DNA from 4 places in the Nocardioides ultimimeridianus genome. Region 4 is predicted to be linked to each of the others. Evidence: predicted binding sites of a transcription regulator. Region 4 holds the regulator's gene; each other region holds the start of a gene.
What was found. The regulator LexA, encoded in region 4, represses DNA repair genes until DNA is damaged. The targets are predictions, from matches to a motif close to TCGAACANNTGTTCGA.
Positions count from the first base shown of each region.

Region 1: the regulator LexA is predicted to act here: its motif matches at 1,826-1,841, upstream of ACYU8V_RS09190 (HNH endonuclease signature motif containing protein).
Region 2: the regulator LexA is predicted to act here: its motif matches at 1,487-1,502, upstream of ACYU8V_RS18685 (DUF222 domain-containing protein).
Region 3: the regulator LexA is predicted to act here: its motif matches at 2,428-2,443, upstream of ACYU8V_RS07880 (HNH endonuclease signature motif containing protein).

Region 1 is NZ_BAAHAB010000009.1:125,169-129,457, forward strand. Features, by position in the region: gene ACYU8V_RS09185 (hypothetical protein) at 1-494, opposite strand, end outside; gene ACYU8V_RS09190 (HNH endonuclease signature motif containing protein) at 582-1,787, opposite strand; gene ACYU8V_RS09195 (hypothetical protein) at 2,100-2,468, opposite strand; gene ACYU8V_RS09200 (DNA gyrase/topoisomerase IV subunit B) at 2,478-4,289, opposite strand, start outside.
Region 2 is NZ_BAAHAB010000021.1:135,564-139,852, reverse strand. Features, by position in the region: gene ACYU8V_RS18700 (ABC1 kinase family protein) at 1-22, opposite strand, end outside; gene ACYU8V_RS18695 (TSUP family transporter) at 69-836, shown strand; gene ACYU8V_RS18690 (pyridoxamine 5'-phosphate oxidase) at 833-1,219, shown strand; gene ACYU8V_RS18685 (DUF222 domain-containing protein) at 1,541-2,590, shown strand; gene ACYU8V_RS18680 (hypothetical protein) at 2,603-2,746, shown strand; gene ACYU8V_RS18675 (hypothetical protein) at 2,876-3,169, shown strand; gene ACYU8V_RS18670 (YciI family protein) at 3,221-3,589, opposite strand; gene ACYU8V_RS18665 (hypothetical protein) at 3,730-3,930, shown strand; gene msrA (peptide-methionine (S)-S-oxide reductase MsrA) at 3,939-4,289, opposite strand, start outside.
Region 3 is NZ_BAAHAB010000007.1:244,142-248,430, reverse strand. Features, by position in the region: gene hisC (histidinol-phosphate transaminase) at 1-407, opposite strand, end outside; gene ACYU8V_RS07890 (Lrp/AsnC family transcriptional regulator) at 507-980, shown strand; gene ACYU8V_RS07885 (amidohydrolase) at 988-2,196, shown strand; gene ACYU8V_RS07880 (HNH endonuclease signature motif containing protein) at 2,482-3,687, shown strand; gene ACYU8V_RS07875 (2-phosphosulfolactate phosphatase) at 3,823-4,289, opposite strand, start outside.
Region 4 is NZ_BAAHAB010000003.1:26,532-30,820, reverse strand. Features, by position in the region: gene ACYU8V_RS01270 (hypothetical protein) at 1-102, opposite strand, end outside; gene ACYU8V_RS01265 (hypothetical protein) at 375-863, opposite strand; gene ACYU8V_RS01260 (LysM peptidoglycan-binding domain-containing protein) at 1,038-1,370, opposite strand; gene lexA (transcriptional repressor LexA) at 1,605-2,333, shown strand; gene ACYU8V_RS01250 (MXAN_6640 family putative metalloprotease) at 2,401-4,086, shown strand; gene ACYU8V_RS01245 (MXAN_6640 family putative metalloprotease) at 4,173-4,289, shown strand, end outside.

The sequences.
Region 1 (4,289 bases), on a different contig from region 4:
GAGAGCCAGCCGATGAAGGAGACGTACCAGCGGCCACCCTCGTTATCGAGATGAAACTCGATGATGTCCCGCTCGGCGTCGAAGTGGCGGAATCCGGCTCCGGCGCGATCGCGGATCGAACCGGCGGCCATCGTGATCAGGGCATCGACGACGGCCTTGGCCTTGGACTGGGACTTGAGGTGGGTCCGGACGACTTGCCACTGACCTCCTCTGTACGCGCCACCTGCGTTGATCGTCTCGGCCAACGATCCGGTCAGACGATCGCAGGTCCCACAGTCAGCCGTCTTGAGATCGCTGTCGAGCGTTCCGTCGCCTGACCTGGCGATGTCGTTGTAGGCCCGCACCCAGGCCCGCACGGTCTGCTCCGGGGAGAGCGGCTTCGCCGGCGGTGCCGACGACGTGGAGACCGTGGGCGGTGGATCGGTGGCGGGCGGATCCGCCGCACCACAGCCGGCGACAAGCACCATCACCGCCAACGCCAGCAATGCCTTCATGACGACCTCCCGAGATCACGGGCACGCTAACGCGGCAGCCGGTCGTCCCACCACCCTCATCCGTGACCCCTGTGGACGAGATGCGTCTCAGGTCCGGCGGTGGAATCGGTAGTCGCCGGTTGCGAGCTTGGTCATGTCGTAGCGGGTGTCGTGGGCCCGGTGATGGTGATGACTGCAGAGCAGTACGCCGTCGGCGAGGTCGGTCCTGCCGCCCTCCGACCACGGCTTCAGATGATGGGCCTCGCACCAGGCAGCCGGTATGGAGCAGCCTTCGGCGCGACAGCGCTTGTCGCGTAGCCGCATGGCCTTGCGCTGAGGCGGGTCGAAGAGGCGGCGGGATCTGCCGAGGTCGAGGGGTTCAGAGGTGCCGCCGAGGACGATGGGGATGATCTTCGCGGTGCAGGCGAGCCGCCGTGCGTCACTGGCGGAGATGACGGTGTCGCCGAGCGTCGCGGACCCGAGCTCGTGGGTGAGGGTCTCGAGGGGGATGGTGACCATGACCGTGGTCGCGTCGCCGCCGTGGTCGGGCAGCCGCTTCGGGTCGAGCAGCTCGAGGAGTCGGCAGAACGCCTCGCCCCTGTTCCGGGATCGGGTTTGGGTGACCCGGGGTGAGTCCTCTGCCTCCAAGTAGGTGAGGGCTCGTTCGGAGACCGAGTCGGGGAGGTCGCAGATCCAGCGGGTGATCCCGTTGCCACGTTTCCGGATCCGGATGGCGACCTCGTCCCCCGCGGCCTGCTCCTCACGTTCCAACGCCTTGCCGAGCTCGGCCTCAGCGACCTCGGGGGCGACGACTTCGAGGATCTTGGTGCCCAGGACGGCGAGGTCCTTGGGGTCGTAGATCGCGGCGAGCTCGATCAGGTGTGCCTCGGCCTGGGCCCGGACCGACTGGTCGACGTTGTCGGAGAGCTTGTCGACAGCGCGGATGATGACGCGAGCCTGGGCCTCGTTCACCGCGCCTTCGCGCATGGCAGTTGCGGTGAGCGGGTGGGCCTCGAGCGACTCGGCCAGTCGCAGGGCAGCCCGTCCGGCCGATCCGGTGATGCGGGTGGCGTGGGCGAGCCAGCAGCCGGCGTCACGGGACCCGTGCTCCTCGGCCACATCCGCGGCTGCAGCGAGGACGCGGAGCTTCAGCTCGGCGAGCTGGCTCTCCACGCGGGCGAGGTCGGTGAGGAGGTCTGCCTTGTCGCAGGTGCGGAGGTAGTCGGCCGGCATGTCGGCGACTGCCGTGAGGTCGTTCTGAAGAGATCGCGCGCAGGCAAGGATCGGGTGCAACGACACCGTACCTGCGACCATGACAAGCTCCCCGAGATGGACTGATCAACTGCCTTCCATGGTACACCTGTTCGAACGTTTTCGGCACCCCCGAAACGAACAAATTCCCAGGTCAAAGGGGATCTTTCGGGGCGGCCGCGAAGCGGCGGCGCGGGCGGAGCCCGTGCCGTTGTCGCGCCGTCCAGCTCGTCGTCCGGGACCCGCAGTCAAGGATGCCGCAGGCACCGCGCAGCGGCGCCGAAGGCGTCCTTGACGGCGGGTGACGACGAGCTAAGGTGCGGCCGCCCAGACCGACCCCCGAAGCATCAGCCCCGCAGCACCAGCCCCGAAGGCTCAGCCCAGGATCTCCCGCAACCCCCGGTCCACCAACACCCCCGGGAACTCCCCCAGCGACTCCCGCAGCTCGGCCAGCGTGCCGATCCCACCGATGCGGTCGACCAGCGCCGAGACCTCGGCCGTGGGTGAGGAGAGGGGCAGGTCGGCGAGCAGCGGGCAGTCGACCGCTCCGCCGTCGGGCTCCGGTGGGAGCAGCGGCGTCCAGCATCCGACCTCCAGCAGCAGCGAGGCGGAGGTGCCGACCCCGTCGGTCCGCACGTCGGCGTACCAGAGGAGGTCGCCGACGGCGAGGCGCAGGTGACCGCGCCGGGCCTTGAAGCCGCGTGCCTTGAGCAGCTTGATCACCGCTGCCCGATCGTCTGCCATGAGACGTTCCTACGCGTCGAGGGCTTCCATGTCCACGTCGTACGCCCCTTGGACCAGGAACTCCTTGCGCGGTGCGACGTCGGAGCCCATCAGCAGCTCGAACACCTCGGCGGCCTCGGCGGCGTCGTCGACGGTGATCCGCCGCAGCGTGCGCTGCCGGGGATCCATCGTGGTCTCCCGCAGCTGGGCGGCATCCATCTCGCCGAGACCCTTGTACCGCTGGACCGGGTCCTTCCAGCGCATGTTCTTCTTGCGCAGCTCGGCCAGCTTCCGCTGCAGCTCGTCGTCGGAGTAGGTGTAGATGTACTTGTCCTGCCCCTTCTTGGGCTGGACGACCTCGATCCGGTGCAGCGGCGGCACGGCCGTGTAGACGCGCCCGGCGGCGATCAGGTCGGGCATGTACTTGAAGAACAGCGTGGCCAGCAGGCAGCGGATGTGCGACCCGTCGGCATCGGCGTCGGCCATGAAGATGATCCGGCCGTAGCGCCGCGCCTCGAGCTCGAAGGTCCGCCCCGACCCGGCGCCGACGACCTGGATGATCGAGGAGCACTCGGTGTTCTTGAGCATGTCGCCCACGGACGCCTTCTGGACGTTGAGGATCTTGCCGCGGATGGGCAGCAGCGCCTGGAACTCCGAGTTGCGGGCGAACTTCGCCGTTCCGAGCGCGGAGTCACCCTCGACGATGAACAGCTCGGTGCGCTCGTTGTCCCCGGAGCGGCAGTCGTTGAGCTTGGCGGGCAGCGACGACGACTCCAGCGCGTTCTTCCGGCGCTGGGTCTCCTTGTGCTGACGGGCCGCGATCCGGGTCTTGGCCGCCCCCGCGACCTTCTCCATGAGCAGCTTCGCCTGGGCCTTCTCGGCCCGCTTCGTGGAGGTGAGGAACTCCTTGAGCTGGGCCGAGACGACCTTGCGTACGACGGTCCGGGCGGCCGGCGTACCGAGGATCTCCTTGGTCTGCCCCTCGAACTGGGGCTCCGCGAGCCGCACGGTGACGACCGCGGTCATGCCCTCGAGGATGTCGTCCTTGACGACGTCGTCGTCGTTGACCTTGAGCGCCTTGGACGCCCTCATCGCCTCGTTGAAGGTCTTGGTGAGCGCGGCCTCGTAGCCCGCCACGTGGGTGCCGCCCTTGGGCGTCGCGATCACGTTGACGAACGAGCGCGTGGTGGTGTCGTAGCCCGTGCCCCAGCGCACCGCCACGTCGACGGTCAGCTCGCGCTCGACGTCCTGCGGCGTCATGTGGCCCTGGTCGTCGAGCATGGGCACGGTCTCGGTGAAGGTGTCGGCGCCCTGGAGGCGGAGCACCTCGGTGACCGGCTCGTCCTCGGCGAGGAACTCGCAGAACTCCGCGATGCCGCCGTCGTGCCGGAAGCTCTCCTCGGTCCACTCGCCCTTGTCGGCCGCGCGCTGGTCGCGGATGACGAGCTCGAGACCGGGCACGATGAACGAGGTCTGCCGGGCGCGGCCGATCAGCCCGTCGAGCAGGTAGCCGGCGTCCTTGGTGAAGATCTGCCGGTCGGGCCAGAACCGGATCCGGGTGCCGGACTTGGTCTTCGCGACGCGCCCGCCCTTGCGGGTGAGCCCGGAGACGGGCGTGAACGGGGCCAAGGGACCCTCCCCGTCGAACACGCCCGGTACGCCGCGCTGGAAGCTCATCCCCTGGGTGGCCGGCGAGCGGTCGACGTCGATGTCCATCCGGCTCGAGAGCGCGTTCACCACCGACAGGCCGACGCCGTGCAGACCACCGGTCGCGTTGTACGACCCGCCGCCGAACTTGCCGCCCGCGTGCAGCTTGGTCGCGACCAGCTCGACGCCGGACAG
Region 2 (4,289 bases), on a different contig from region 4:
CCTTGCGGGGGAGGTCGGCCATGTGCCCATTCTGACGGGCCGTCTGCAACGGTGCAGGATGTTTCGCGATGCCTGACCCGTCCGTCCTGCCCCTGCTCGCGCTCGCGGCCCTGGCCGCCGGGTTCGTCGACGCCGTCGTGGGCGGCGGGGGACTGGTGCAGCTGCCGGCGCTGCTGCTGGGCCTGCCCGGTGTCGCGCCGGTGCAGGTGCTGGCCACGAACAAGCTCGCGTCGGTCTGCGGGACCTCGGTCGCGTCGGCGACGTACTACCGCCGCGTCCGCCCCGACCCGCGCACGTTCGGGCCACTGATGGCGTGTGCGCTCGTGGGTGCGCTCGGAGGGGCGGTGATCGCCTCGCACCTCCCGGCCGCGGTGTTCCAGCCGGTCGTGCTGGTCGTCCTGGTGGTCGTCGGTCTGTACGTCGTGCTGCGTCCGACCCTCGGCGCCGCCACGTCGCTGCGGTTCTCCGGGCACCGGCACGTCCTCGCCGCGATGGGGGTCGGGTTCGTCATCGGTGTGTACGACGGTGCCCTCGGCCCGGGCACCGGCAGCTTCTTCGTGATCACGCTGGTCGGCCTGCTCGGCTACGACTTCCTCGAGGCCTCCGCCAAGGCCCGCCTCGCGAACTGGGCCACCAACATCGGGGCGCTGCTGCTCTTCGTGCCTTCCGGCGCCGTGCTGTGGCGGCTCGGGCTGGTGATGGGGCTGTGCAACCTGGTCGGTGGCTACCTGGGCGCGCGGGTCGCGGTGTCGCGGGGGGCGCGGTTCGTCCGGGTGTTCTTCATCGTGGTGGTGTCTTGCTTCATCGTGCGGATCGGGTGGAGCGTGTTCGGGTGAGCATCAAGGTGGACCTGGACGAGCTGGCTCGCATCGTCGGCGAACGGGGGAGCGGCTACCTGCTCACCACGTCCTCGCCGTCGGTCAAGGTGGTGACGGTGGACCCGGTGGTCTTCGACGGGGTCATGCGGGTGATCGGTCCGGGAGGCGGCACGCTCGCCAACGTGGCCGCCAACCCGGTGGTCACCCTGGTCTTCCCGCCGGCGGAGGTCCACGGCTACACGCTGCTGGTGGACGGGTCGGGGGTGGTCGCGGGCGAGGACGTGGTCATCACCCCGTCGGCTGCCGTCCTGCACCGTCCCGCCGCCCATGCCGACGGGCCGCTGCCTCCGGAGGGGTGCGGGCACGACTGCTCTCCCGTCGCCTCGTCGGTGGTCGAGTAGCCCGAGCCGTTAGGCGGGGGCGTATCGAAACCAACTCCTGCTCCGGGGCTGGTGTCGGGCGGCCGCACCTTAGCTCGTCGTCACCCGCCGTCAAGGACGCCTTCGGCGCCGCTGCGCGGCCGCTGCGCGGTCCTTGACTGCGGGTCCCGGACGACGAGCTGGACGGCGCGACAACGGCACGGGCTTCGCCCGCGCCGCCGCTTCGCGGCCGCCCACAAAACCTGTCCTGACCTGGGGATTTGTTCGATTTCGGGGTACCGAAAGCGTTCGAACAGGTGTACTATGAGAGGTAGTTGATCAGTCCGTCTCGGGGAGCTTGTCATGGTTGCAGGAACGGTGTCGTTGCACCCGATCCTCGGCTGCGCCCAAGCGCTGCAGAACGAACTTTCGGCGGTCGCGGACATGCCGGCTGACTACCTCCGCACCCGCGACAAAGCCGAGCTGCTCACCGACCTCGCCCGCGTGGAGGGCCAGCTCGCGGAGCTGAAGCTCCGCGTTCTCGCCGCCTCCTCCGACGTTGCCGAGGAGCACGGCTCGCGTGACGCCGGGTGCTGGCTCGCCCACACCACCCGCATCACCGCCCCGGCCGGCCGAGCTGCGTTGCGTCTGGCCGAGGCGTTGGAGCAGCATCCGCTCACCGCCGCCGCACTCAGGTCCGGCGACGTGAACGAGGCCCAGGCCCGGGTCATCATCCGGTCCGTCGACAAGCTCTCCGACGCCGTCGATGAGTCGGTGCGGGGCCAGGCCGAGGCGCACCTGATCGAGCTGGCCGCGATCTACGACCCGAAGGACCTCCAGGTCCTGGGCACCAAGATCCTCGAAGTCATCGCACCCGAGATCGCCGAGGCCGAGCTCGGCAAACGGCTCGAACGTGAAGAGCAGGCAGCTCGCGACGATGTCGCCATCAGGATCCTGAAACGTGGCAACGGGATCACGCGCTGGATCTGCGACCTCCCCGACTCCGTCTCCGAACGAGCCCTCACCTACCTCGAAGCCGAAGACTCACCCCGCGTCACCCAGACCCGAGCCCGCAACCGAGGCGAGGCGTTCTGCCGCCTCCTCGAACTGCTCGACCCCAAGCGGCTCCCCGACCACGGCGGCGACGCCACCACCGTCATGGTCACCATCTCGCTCGACCAGCTGGCCGAGGACCTCGGGTCCGCCATGCTCGGCGAGATACCGATCAGCGCCGGTGAGGCTCGCCGGTTGGCGTGCAAGGCGAAGATCATCCCCGTCGTCCTCGGCGGCAAGTCCGAGCCCCTCGACCTCGGCAGAGCACGCCGCCTGTTCCAACCGCCGCAACGCAAAGCGATGCGCCTACGCGACAAGCGCTGCCGTGCGGAAGGGTGCTCGATACCGGCTGCCTGGTGAGAGGCCCATCATCTGAAGCCGTGGTCGGAGGGCGGGAGGACCGACCTCGCCGACGGCGTACTGCTCTGCTCCCACCATCACCACCGGGCCCACGACACCCGCTACGCGATGACCAAGCTCGCCACCGGCGACTACAGGTTCCACCGCCGCACATAGGTCGGCAGCGAGGACCAGCGACCGTGCCTCACCATGGGGGTCATGACACGCGATTCGTGGGACCCGTACCCGGCGTCCTCCGCCGGAGCGGGTCAGCTTCCGGACGCCTTCGGGCCGGACGGCGTCCGCGTGACTCTGCGGGTCGAGCCTGCCGTGGACCGTTGGCGACGTGGCCTGAAGATGACCGCGGTCCCGAATCCCCTGGTGCCGGCGGCGATCGTGCGCGCCGAGCAGGGCTTCTTCGCCGGATTGGCTCAACGGTATGTCTTCGGTGGCAAATGGGTGGTCGACGTCGAGGCCGACAGTGGCCGCAGGCTCCGGATCGAGGAAGCGACGCGAGAGTTCGCGGTCGCCACCGCGAAGCGAATCCATGCCGGCGTCCGCGAGCGCGGCGTCGCGTTCCTGGACGTCCTCGAGCCCTGACGCTCGATGCCGGCGGCCGCCGGTCACCAGCCCCGAGGCGGGCGGATCGCGTCAGCGCTCGTTCTCGGGCAGCTCCCGGTGCGGCATGAAGCGACGTACCTCCTGGGGCCAGCCGCAGGCCGTGGCGATGCGCCCCGCCCAGTGGCGGGCCTCCTCCTCGGTCGCCACGTCGATCACCGCGAACCCGCCGAGGTGCTCCTTGGTCTCGGCGTAGGGGCCGTCGGTGAAGACCGGGGTCCCGCTCGAGGCGTCGACGGAGAACACCGGGTCCGCCGCGTCGATGCCGCCGGTGAAGATCAGGACTCCCCGCTCCTTCATCTCTGCGATCAGCGGACGCAGCGTCCGGGACTTCTCGGCGAGCTCCTCCTCGGTGTGGTCGGGCACCCACTCGTCGTTGAAGGCGATGACGTACTCAGGCATGACTTCCTCCTCATGGGCAGGCTCCAGCAGCCACCCTCCACCCTCCCCACGAACGACGGAAGCCGAGTTCGACAGCCGATCCGGATCGAGGGCGGGCCAAAGGTCGGACACCGCGAGGATCGCGGCCTTACGGTGGGGTGGTGCATGCGCGTGTCTACCTGCTCTTCCGCGCGTTCTGGCTGCTCGCGGCCGTCGCGCTGCTGCTGCTCTGGCTCCACATGCACGATCTGCCCCACCACCAGTACCGATCGTTCGCGGTCGCCACGATGTTCCTGTGGTCGCTGCTGATGATCTGGCGTCCGGACGGCCGGTTCGGCACCAGGCGCGCAAAGGGCCGATAGACCCCGGGCTATGCCTCCTGCGGGAAGGGGATGCCGGTGTTGGCGTGGCAGCGGTAGCCGTGCGGGTTCTTGTGGAGGTACTGCTGGTGGACCGGCTCGGCGTAGAAGTACTCGCCGGCGGGGGAGATCTCGGTGGTGATCTCGCCGTACCCGCGGCGCGCGATCTCGTCGCCGTAGATCTTGGTCAGCTCGCGCGCGGTCTGCTCCTGCTCGGGGGAGCGGAAGAAGATCGCCGAGCGGTACTGGGTGCCGATGTCGTTGCCCTGGCGCATGCCCTGGGTCGGGTCGTGGACCTCGAAGAACTGCTTGACCAGATCGGCGTACGAGACGACCTGGGGGTCGAAGACGACGCGCACGGC
Region 3 (4,289 bases), on a different contig from region 4:
AGGGGTACGCCGACGGCGGTCGCGCCCGCGAGCCTGGCCAGCAGCGGGTAGGCCTCGAAGGAGCGCCACGCGTGCACGACCTCGTCGCCGGGGTCGCAGAACGCGGTGAGCACCTGCTGCAGGACCGCGCTGCTGCCCGGGCCCACGGCGATCTCGTCGGTGGTCACGCCGACGTGGGTGGCGATCCGCTCGCGGAGGGCGAGGGCGGCCGGGTCCGGATAGCGGTTGAGCCGCAGCGCGGCCACCGCGACGGCGGCCCGCACGCTCGGGATCGGGTCGAAGGGGTTCTCGTTGGAGGCCAGGGGCGCGACCTGCGGTCCGGTGGCACGGCGGCCGGCGACGTACGCCGGGAGCGCGCGGACCGCTGCGCGGGCGGCCGGGGCGGTGAGATCGGTGGTCGCGGTCACACCCCCACCGTTGCGCGGTTGTGCAGAGTGCGCAACCGATCGCAGATCTGCTTGGCATTTCTGCGTGTTTGGCGCTTCTTGCGTGCGATAGTGACAAGCATGATCGACCTCGACGCCCTGGACGCGAAGATCGTCCTCGCCCTCGACGACGACCCGGACACCGCCCTGCTGACCGTGGCCCGGCAGCTCGGTGTCTCCCGGAACACCGTCAACGCGCGGCTGCGGCGGATGGAGGCGTCGGGGCTGTTCCTCGGGTTCAGCCAGCGGCTCTCGCTGGCGGTCCTCGGCCACCCCCTGCTCGCCTTCATGTCGCTGGAGATCGCGCAGGACCACGGCGACCGGGCCACGGCCGGGCTCGCGGAGATCCCCGAGGTCGTCGAGGTGCACGCCACCACGGGCGACGCCGACCTGCTGGTGATGATCGCGGCGAAGGACGCCGACGACCTCTACCGGGTCACCAACGAGATCCTCGACATCCCCGGCATCACCCGCTCCAGCACCGCCATCTCGCTGTCACAGCGGATGCCGCGGCGTACCCGCGCGCTGGTGGAGCGCATCGCCCAGGGGGGATAGTCGTCCCGTGGACCTCAGCGACCTCTACCAGGACCTGCACGCCCATCCCGAGCTGTCCTTCGCCGAGACGCGGACCGCGGGCATCGTCGCCTCACGGCTGGGCGAGCTCGGCCTCGAGGTGACCACCGGCGTCGGCCGGACCGGGGTCGTCGGCGTGCTCCGCAACGGCGACGGACCCGTGGTCGGGCTGCGGGCCGACATGGACGCACTGCCCGTCGAGGAGAAGACCGGGCTCCCCTATGCCAGCACCGTGCGAGCCATCGACGCGGACGGCGTGGAGGTGCCGGTGATGCACGCGTGCGGCCACGACATGCACGTCACGTGCCTGCTGGGTGCCGTCGCGGAGCTCGCGTCCTCGCGGGACGAGTGGTCCGGCACGGTGGTCGCCTACTTCCAGCCCGCCGAGGAGATCGGCGGCGGCGCGCTGGCGATGGTCGAGGACGACATCGCGAGCCGCTTCCCGCGTCCGTCGATCGTGCTCGGCCAGCACGTCACCCCGCTTCCCGCCGGGCTGCTCTCGGTCCACGCGGGCCCGTCGATGGCCGGCGCCGACAACATCACCGTGACGCTCTACGGCAGCGGCGGCCACGGCTCGCGGCCCGAGGCCACCATCGACCCGGTCGTCGCGGCCGCCGCCGTCGTGACCCGACTGCAGACGGTCGTCTCCCGGGAGGTCCCCGCTGCCGAGCGGGTCGTCGTCACGGTCGGTGCGATCCAGGCCGGCACCAAGCACAACATCATCCCGGACACCGCGACGTTGCTGCTGAGCGTGCGCACGACCGAGCCGCAGATGCGGGAGCGCGTCACCGGCGCGATCGAGCGGATCATCCGCGCCGAGGCGACAGCCGCCGGGATGACGCGGGAGCCCTCCATCGAGTACGTCGAGTCGCTGCCGGTCCTCGTCAACGACCCCGACGCCACCGAGGCCACCCGGTCGGCGCTGGCCGAGGCGTTCGGCGAGGACGCCGTCATCGACTACGGCCCCGTCACCGGCAGCGAGGACGTCGGCCGGATCGCCGATGGCGTCGGTGCGCCGGTCTGCTACTGGTTCCTCGGGGGCGGGGATCCCGAGGTCGTCGGTGCCGCCATGGCGGCCGGGGACCTGGACTCCATCCCGTTCAACCACTCGCCCCTCTTCGCTCCCGTGATCGAGCCGACGCTGTCGATCGGGGTGCGGGCGTTGGTGGTGGGGGCGAGGTACTGGCTCTCTCGCTGATGCTCTTCGGGGTTGATGCTGGGCGGCCGCACCTTAGCTCGTCGTCACCCGCCGTCAAGGACGCCTTCGGCGCCGCTGCGCGGCCGCTGCGCGGTCCTTGACTGCGGGTCCCGGACGACGAGCTGGACGGCGCGACAACGGCACGGGCTCCGCCCGCGCCGCCGCTCCGCGGCCGCCCACAAAACCTGTCCTGACCTGCGATTTTGTTCGATTTCGGGCGACCGAAAACGTTCGAACAGGTGTACTATGAGAGGTAGTTGATCAGTCCGTCTCGGGGAGCTTCTCATGGTCGCAGGAACGGTGTCGTTGCACCCGCTTCTCGCGTGCGCGCGGTCTCTTCAGAACGACCTCGCGGCAGTCGCGGACATGCCGGCCGACTACCTCCGCACCCGCGACAAGGCCGACCTCCTCACCGACATCGCCCGGGTGGAGAGCCAGCTCGCCGAGCTGAAGCTCCGGGTCCTCGCCGCATCCGGCGATGTTGCCGACGAGCACGGCTCGCGTGACGCCGGCTGCTGGCTCGCCCACGCCACCCGCATCACCGGATCGGCCGGACGGGCTGCCCTGCGGCTGGCCGAGGCGCTCGAGGCCCACCCGCTCACGGCAACTGCGATGCGCGAAGGCGCGGTGAACGAGGCGCAAGCGCGGGTCATCATCCGCTCGATCGACAGGCTCTCCGAGGCCGTCGACCAATCGGTCCGTCTCCAGGCCGAGGCGCACCTGATCGAGCTCGCCGCGATCTACGACCCCAAAGACCTCCAGGTCCTGGGCACCAAGATCCTCGAGGTCGTCGCGCCCGACATCGCCGAAGCAGAGCTCGGCAAGGCGTTGGAGCGCGAGGAGCAGGCCGCGGGGGACGAGGTCGCCATCCGGATCCGGAAACGCGGCAACGGGATCACCCGCTGGATCTGCGACCTCCCCGACGCCGTCTCCGAACGAGCCCTCACCTACCTCGAAGCCCAAGACTCCCCGAGGGTCACCCAAACCCGATCCCGGAACCGAGGCGAGGCGTTCTGCCGCCTCCTCGAACTACTCGACCCCAAGAGGCTCCCCGACCACGGAGGCGACGCCACCACCATCATGGTCACCATCCCCTTCGAGGGACTCCTCAACGAGCTCGGATCCGCGATGCTCGGCGACACCGTCATCTCCGCCAGCGAGGCCCGCCGGTTGGCGTGCACGGCGAAGATCATCCCCGTCGTCCTCGGCGGCACGTCCGAACCCCTCGACCTCGGCCGAGCACGACGCCTGTTCCAACCACCCCAACGCAAAGCGATGCGACTGAGAGACCGCAGATGCCGCGCCGAAGGCTGCTCGATCCCCGCAGCCTGGTGCGAAGCACACCACCTCACGCCCTGGTCCCAAGGCGGCAGGACCGACCTCGCCGACGGCGTACTGCTCTGCAGCCACCATCACCACCGGGCCCACGACACCCGCTACGACATGACCAAGCTGACGACCGGCGACTACCGGTTCCACCGAAGGACATAGGCGGGAGTCCGCCCGGCACCAGGTGCCGGGAGAACTCCCCGAAGAGCGATCGCACTCCGTGGCGGCCGCGTGGCGGCGGCGCGGGCGAAGCCCGTGCCGTTGTCGCGCCGTCCAGCTCGTCGCCCGGGACCCGCGCTAAGGTGCGGCCGCCTCGGACCCGCCCGTAGCGGCGGCCACGAACCGCCCCTCCACCAGCACCGGCACCACGCCCGAACCGTCCAGCTCGGCGGCCACCTCGACGTCACCGGCGTAGCCGCGGTCGATGAGCTCCTGGCCGCTGACGCAGGCGCGCAGCACGGACGTGAGGTCCGGGCGCAGGGCGTCGTACAACGTCGCCGCGGCCCGCGCCTCCGGACTGAGGTCGGCCTGCGGCACGATGCCCGCCAACGCGGACAGGACCGCGCCCGCTCCCAGCTGGTCCTCGAGCGCGGGGCGCAGCGAGTCGTCGGACTCCCAGCGCTCGCCGGCGGCGACGACCGCGACGACCCGTCCCGCCTCCACGGCGGACGCGAGCCACTCCCCTGCCGCCCGGGCGTTGCGCACGCCGCCGATGCCGACCACGCAGCCCCGCTCCCCGAGCAGGGTGCAGATCGTGGAGCCGT
Region 4 (4,289 bases):
CGCCTGCGCCACCTGGCCCGGGCTCGGTCCGAGGCCGGCCATCGAGTCGCTCGACGTCTGGCACACGGTGCGGGACGTGCCGTCCGACAGGTGCTCCGTCATCTGGAACCCGTCGCCCACGTTCATGCCGGGACACGCCACCGGCTGGCAGGCCCCCGCGGAACCAGGCGCGCACACCTCGCTCACCCCGACGACATCGACCGAAGTCCCAACAGGGGCGCTGCCGCCGTGCGAGCGGTCCTGACACTCGACCGCTGCAGCGATGAGGGTCGCGCCCCCTGCACACGATCCACCGCCGCGAGCCTGGGCCGGAGTGTCGACGAAGAAGAAGCTCACGTAGACGACCAACAGCACGGCGACACCGCGACGCAGCATCACTTCACGACCCGAATGAGCGTGGCGACCCGCAACCCGTCGCCCTGCTTGACCAAGGTGATCTCCAACATCGTCGGACCACCCGGGAACGACCCTTTGACGGTGCCGGACTGATCGACGATCCGACTCGGGCGACTCACCGTTCGGACGTGCCACCTGCCCGAGGCCGCGCGACCGATCGACACGATTCTCGACTGCCCGCCGACGACCTTCCGGCCCGCCGCGTACACCGCTTTCACCACTTCAGCGGCGACAGAGCAGCTCTTGCACCTTCGCAAGTTCATCCGCTGCCATGCCGCCGGGTTGCCGGTGCGCTCCATGGCATCCATCGCGTGCACCCACCGCCGCAGGAACTCCTGCGGGGTCTCGACCGCGGCAGCGGTCGTGGTGGGCGGGGAGACGGTGGGGCTGGGCGAGAACCGGGGCTGCGGGTCTCCCCCGCACCCGACCAGCAGCAACAGCAGGACGGCGATGCCGACGTACTTCATGGAACCCTCCCGAGGCGGATTGCCCAGAACGTACGCCGAAGGCACCCCGCCCGGCCACCCTCGGCCCGCCGCCCTGTGGAGGAACAGCGCGAGGGGCCCGATCCGCGCAGGATCGGGCCCCTCGTCTTCCCCTACGTCCGCCGGGGTCGAGGCGACGGACGAGCTGGTCGTGCCTCAGTTGGGCACGCGGATCTGCTGACCGACGTAGACCATGCCGTCGTCGATCGGGTTGAGGTCCTCGAGGCGCTGCACCATGTCACCGGTCTGCGTGCCGTGGGCCGCGGCGGCGTCGCCGGCGATGTCCCACAGCGTGTCGCCGGGCTGGACGGTGACCAGGTGGACGTCGGGCGTCCCGGAGTGGCTGCCGGCGGCCGAGGCGGAGGCGACCATCAGGGCGACCGCGAGCACCGCCAGCAGCGAGAGCGCGAGGACCACGAGCCGGCCGCGGCGGGTGAGCCGCACCTGCGGGCGGGAGACGTACGCGGGGCTGAAGCTGATGGTGCTCATGGTGACCTCCGGGGAAGGGGTTGCTGGTCGGTGTGCCCTCACTCTGACCGAGGCCGCCGACACAACTTCTGGGCCCGGCTTCGATCAGACGTTCGATCGAACACATGGACGAGCATAGAACACGCATTCGACACAATCGCGGCATTTCGTCGCACGCGTGTTCGACGGCGTGTCGCGACACGCCGGATCGAACACCTGTTTGAGATCCGGGGTGATCGGGGTTACGTTCGACCCATGACCAAGAAGGCTGTTCGCCCCGTGAGTGAGCTCCCCGACGGTCCGCCCGACGGCACGGGCCTCACCCCACGCCAGCAGCGGATCCTGACCACGATCAAGAAGGCCATCGACAAGCGCGGCTACCCGCCGAGCATGCGCGAGATCGGCGAGGCGGTGGGCCTGACCAGCACCTCCAGCGTCGCCCACCAGCTGCGCCAGCTCGAGGCCAAGGGGTTCGTACGCCGCGACCCCCACCTGCCCCGCGCCATCGAGGTGTTCCTCCCCGAGACCCTGATGAAGCGACGCCCGCTCAGCGGCATGACCCAGGCCGAGTCGGAGTACGACGAGACCGCCATCAACGACTCCGCGCCCGCCCCGAGCAACGTTCCGCTGGTCGGCCGGATCGCCGCCGGCGGACCGATCCTCGCCGAGGAGCGGGTCGAGGACGTCTTCCCGCTGCCGAAGCAGCTGGTCGGCGACGGCCAGCTGTTCCTGCTGGAGGTCAGCGGCGAGTCGATGATCGACGCCGCGATCTGCAACGGCGACTACGTCGTCATCCGCCAGCAGGCCACCGCCGAGAACGGCGAGATCGTCGCCGCGATGATCGACGGCGAGGCCACCGTGAAGACCTTCCAGCGCAAGAACGGCCAGGTGTGGCTGCTGCCGCACAACCCGGCCTTCGAGCCGATCGACGGCACCCACGCCACGATCCTGGGCAAGGTCACCGCCGTGCTCCGCAAGGTCTGACGCCGACGCCGCGCTTCTTTGCCTCTCCCGGGTCCGCCCGGGGATGCCGATCCCCTAGATTCAGCAGGTGATCCGCATCTCCGGACGGGCCCGCGTCCTTTCCCTGGTCATCACCGCGTCGCTCGCGGGCCTCGGCGTCACCGGTGCGAGCCAGCCGGCCCACGCCTCCCCGGCCACCGCCGCGATCCACCAGCCTCCGACGACGACCCGGGCGCAGGCCGCCGCCGAGCTGTCCCGGGCCGAGTCCCTCTTCGGAGGGAGCCGGGCCGCGTCCCGCCTCGCGCAGAGGCACGAGGACGCCACCCTGCTGTTGCGCGACCTGCGGGCCGCCTATCCCGCGCTGTCCCCCGATCAGCGCACCCAGGCCGACCGGATCCTTGCGCGGCCGGGGCCCTCCGACAGCGACCCCGACTTCCCGGTGGTCTACACCGGCACCGAGCACGAGGAGTGCAGCACCAGGCTTCCCCTCTGCGTGCACTACGACCTGTCGACCGAGGACAGCACCAACGGCGTCGACCCCACGGACGGTGGCGACACGAACAAGGATCCCGACTACGTCGACGAGGTGCTCGCGACGATGGAGCACGTCTGGGACACCTACGCCGCCGCCGGCTACCGGATGCCGCTCGTCGACTCCGCCAGCGCCGACAACGGCAGCCTGGGCGGCATGAACGCCGACCAGACCGACATCTACCTGGGCGAGCTCTCCCGCTACCACCTCTACGGCTTCTGCACGAGCGACGACCCCGCGCTGAACACCGGGTACGCCGGATCGGCGTACTGCGTCCTCGACAACGACTACGCCCCGGCCCAGTACCCCGGTCACACCCAGCTGGAGAACCTCGAGGTGACCGCCGCCCACGAGTTCTTCCACGCGGTGCAGTTCAGCTACGACTTCTTCGAGGACCCCTGGATCATGGAGGCGACCGCCACCTGGGCCGAGGACGAGCTGTACACCTCGATCAACGACAACATGCAGTACCTGTCCTATGGCGCCGACCCGATCCGCAACCCCTCCCTGCCCCTGGACACCAACGGCGACGTCAACCTGCACTGGTACGGCACCTGGATCTTCTTCCGGTTCCTGACCGAGCGCCTGGTGACCGAGAAGTCCGGTGCGCTGCCGCTGCTGATCCGCCAGATCTGGCAACGCCTGGACGCCAGCCCGGGTGCGCCGGACATGTACTCCATCAAGGGGGTCAGGAGCGCGCTCGCCGCGCACCACATCGACCTCACCCGCGCCCTGAGCAGGTTCGACCTCGCGGCCCGTCACCCCACGAGGTACTTCAGTGAGGCGGCGGCCAACCAGTACCCCAGCGCGCCGGTCGCGACCAGCTCCTCGGTCGGGCCCGGCCACCTCAGCTGGTCGACCTCCTTCCGGCTCCTGCACCTGAGCTACCGGGTGCTCCGGCTCACCCCGAAGGCCGGCACCGGCAGTGCCTGGCACCTGCGCCTCCACCTGGACCTTCCGGCGAAGACGCGTGGTGCGGCGGCGACGCTGTGGATCAACGCGGCCTCCGGCGGCACCTCCTCGCGGCTGATCGCGCTCTCCTCGACGGGCGATGCGACCATCCGCATCCCGTTCGGCTCCGCGACCGTGCGGAACGTCGAGGTCGAGGTGGTCAATGCGTCTCCGCGCTTCAGCACCTGCTGGAACGGCTACAGCAGCGCGACCTACTACAGCTGCTACGCCCAGCACGGCACCGACGACAACCTCCCGAACGCGGTGCGGGCCACGGCGTACCGGAGCTGAGCCCGCGACTTTTCGGGGCGCGCCCCACGCTCACGTAGGGTCGTCGGGTACGTGCTCTGTCCGGTCAGTCGAAAGTCGAAGGTTCCATGCTCCGCAGCAGCAGGCCTGTTCTCGGGCTTCTCCTCGCCATCACGCTCGCCGGGTCACTGGCTCTGGTCTCGCCGGGGGCCCAGGCGGCGCCGGCCGCGAGCCACGCCTCCGAC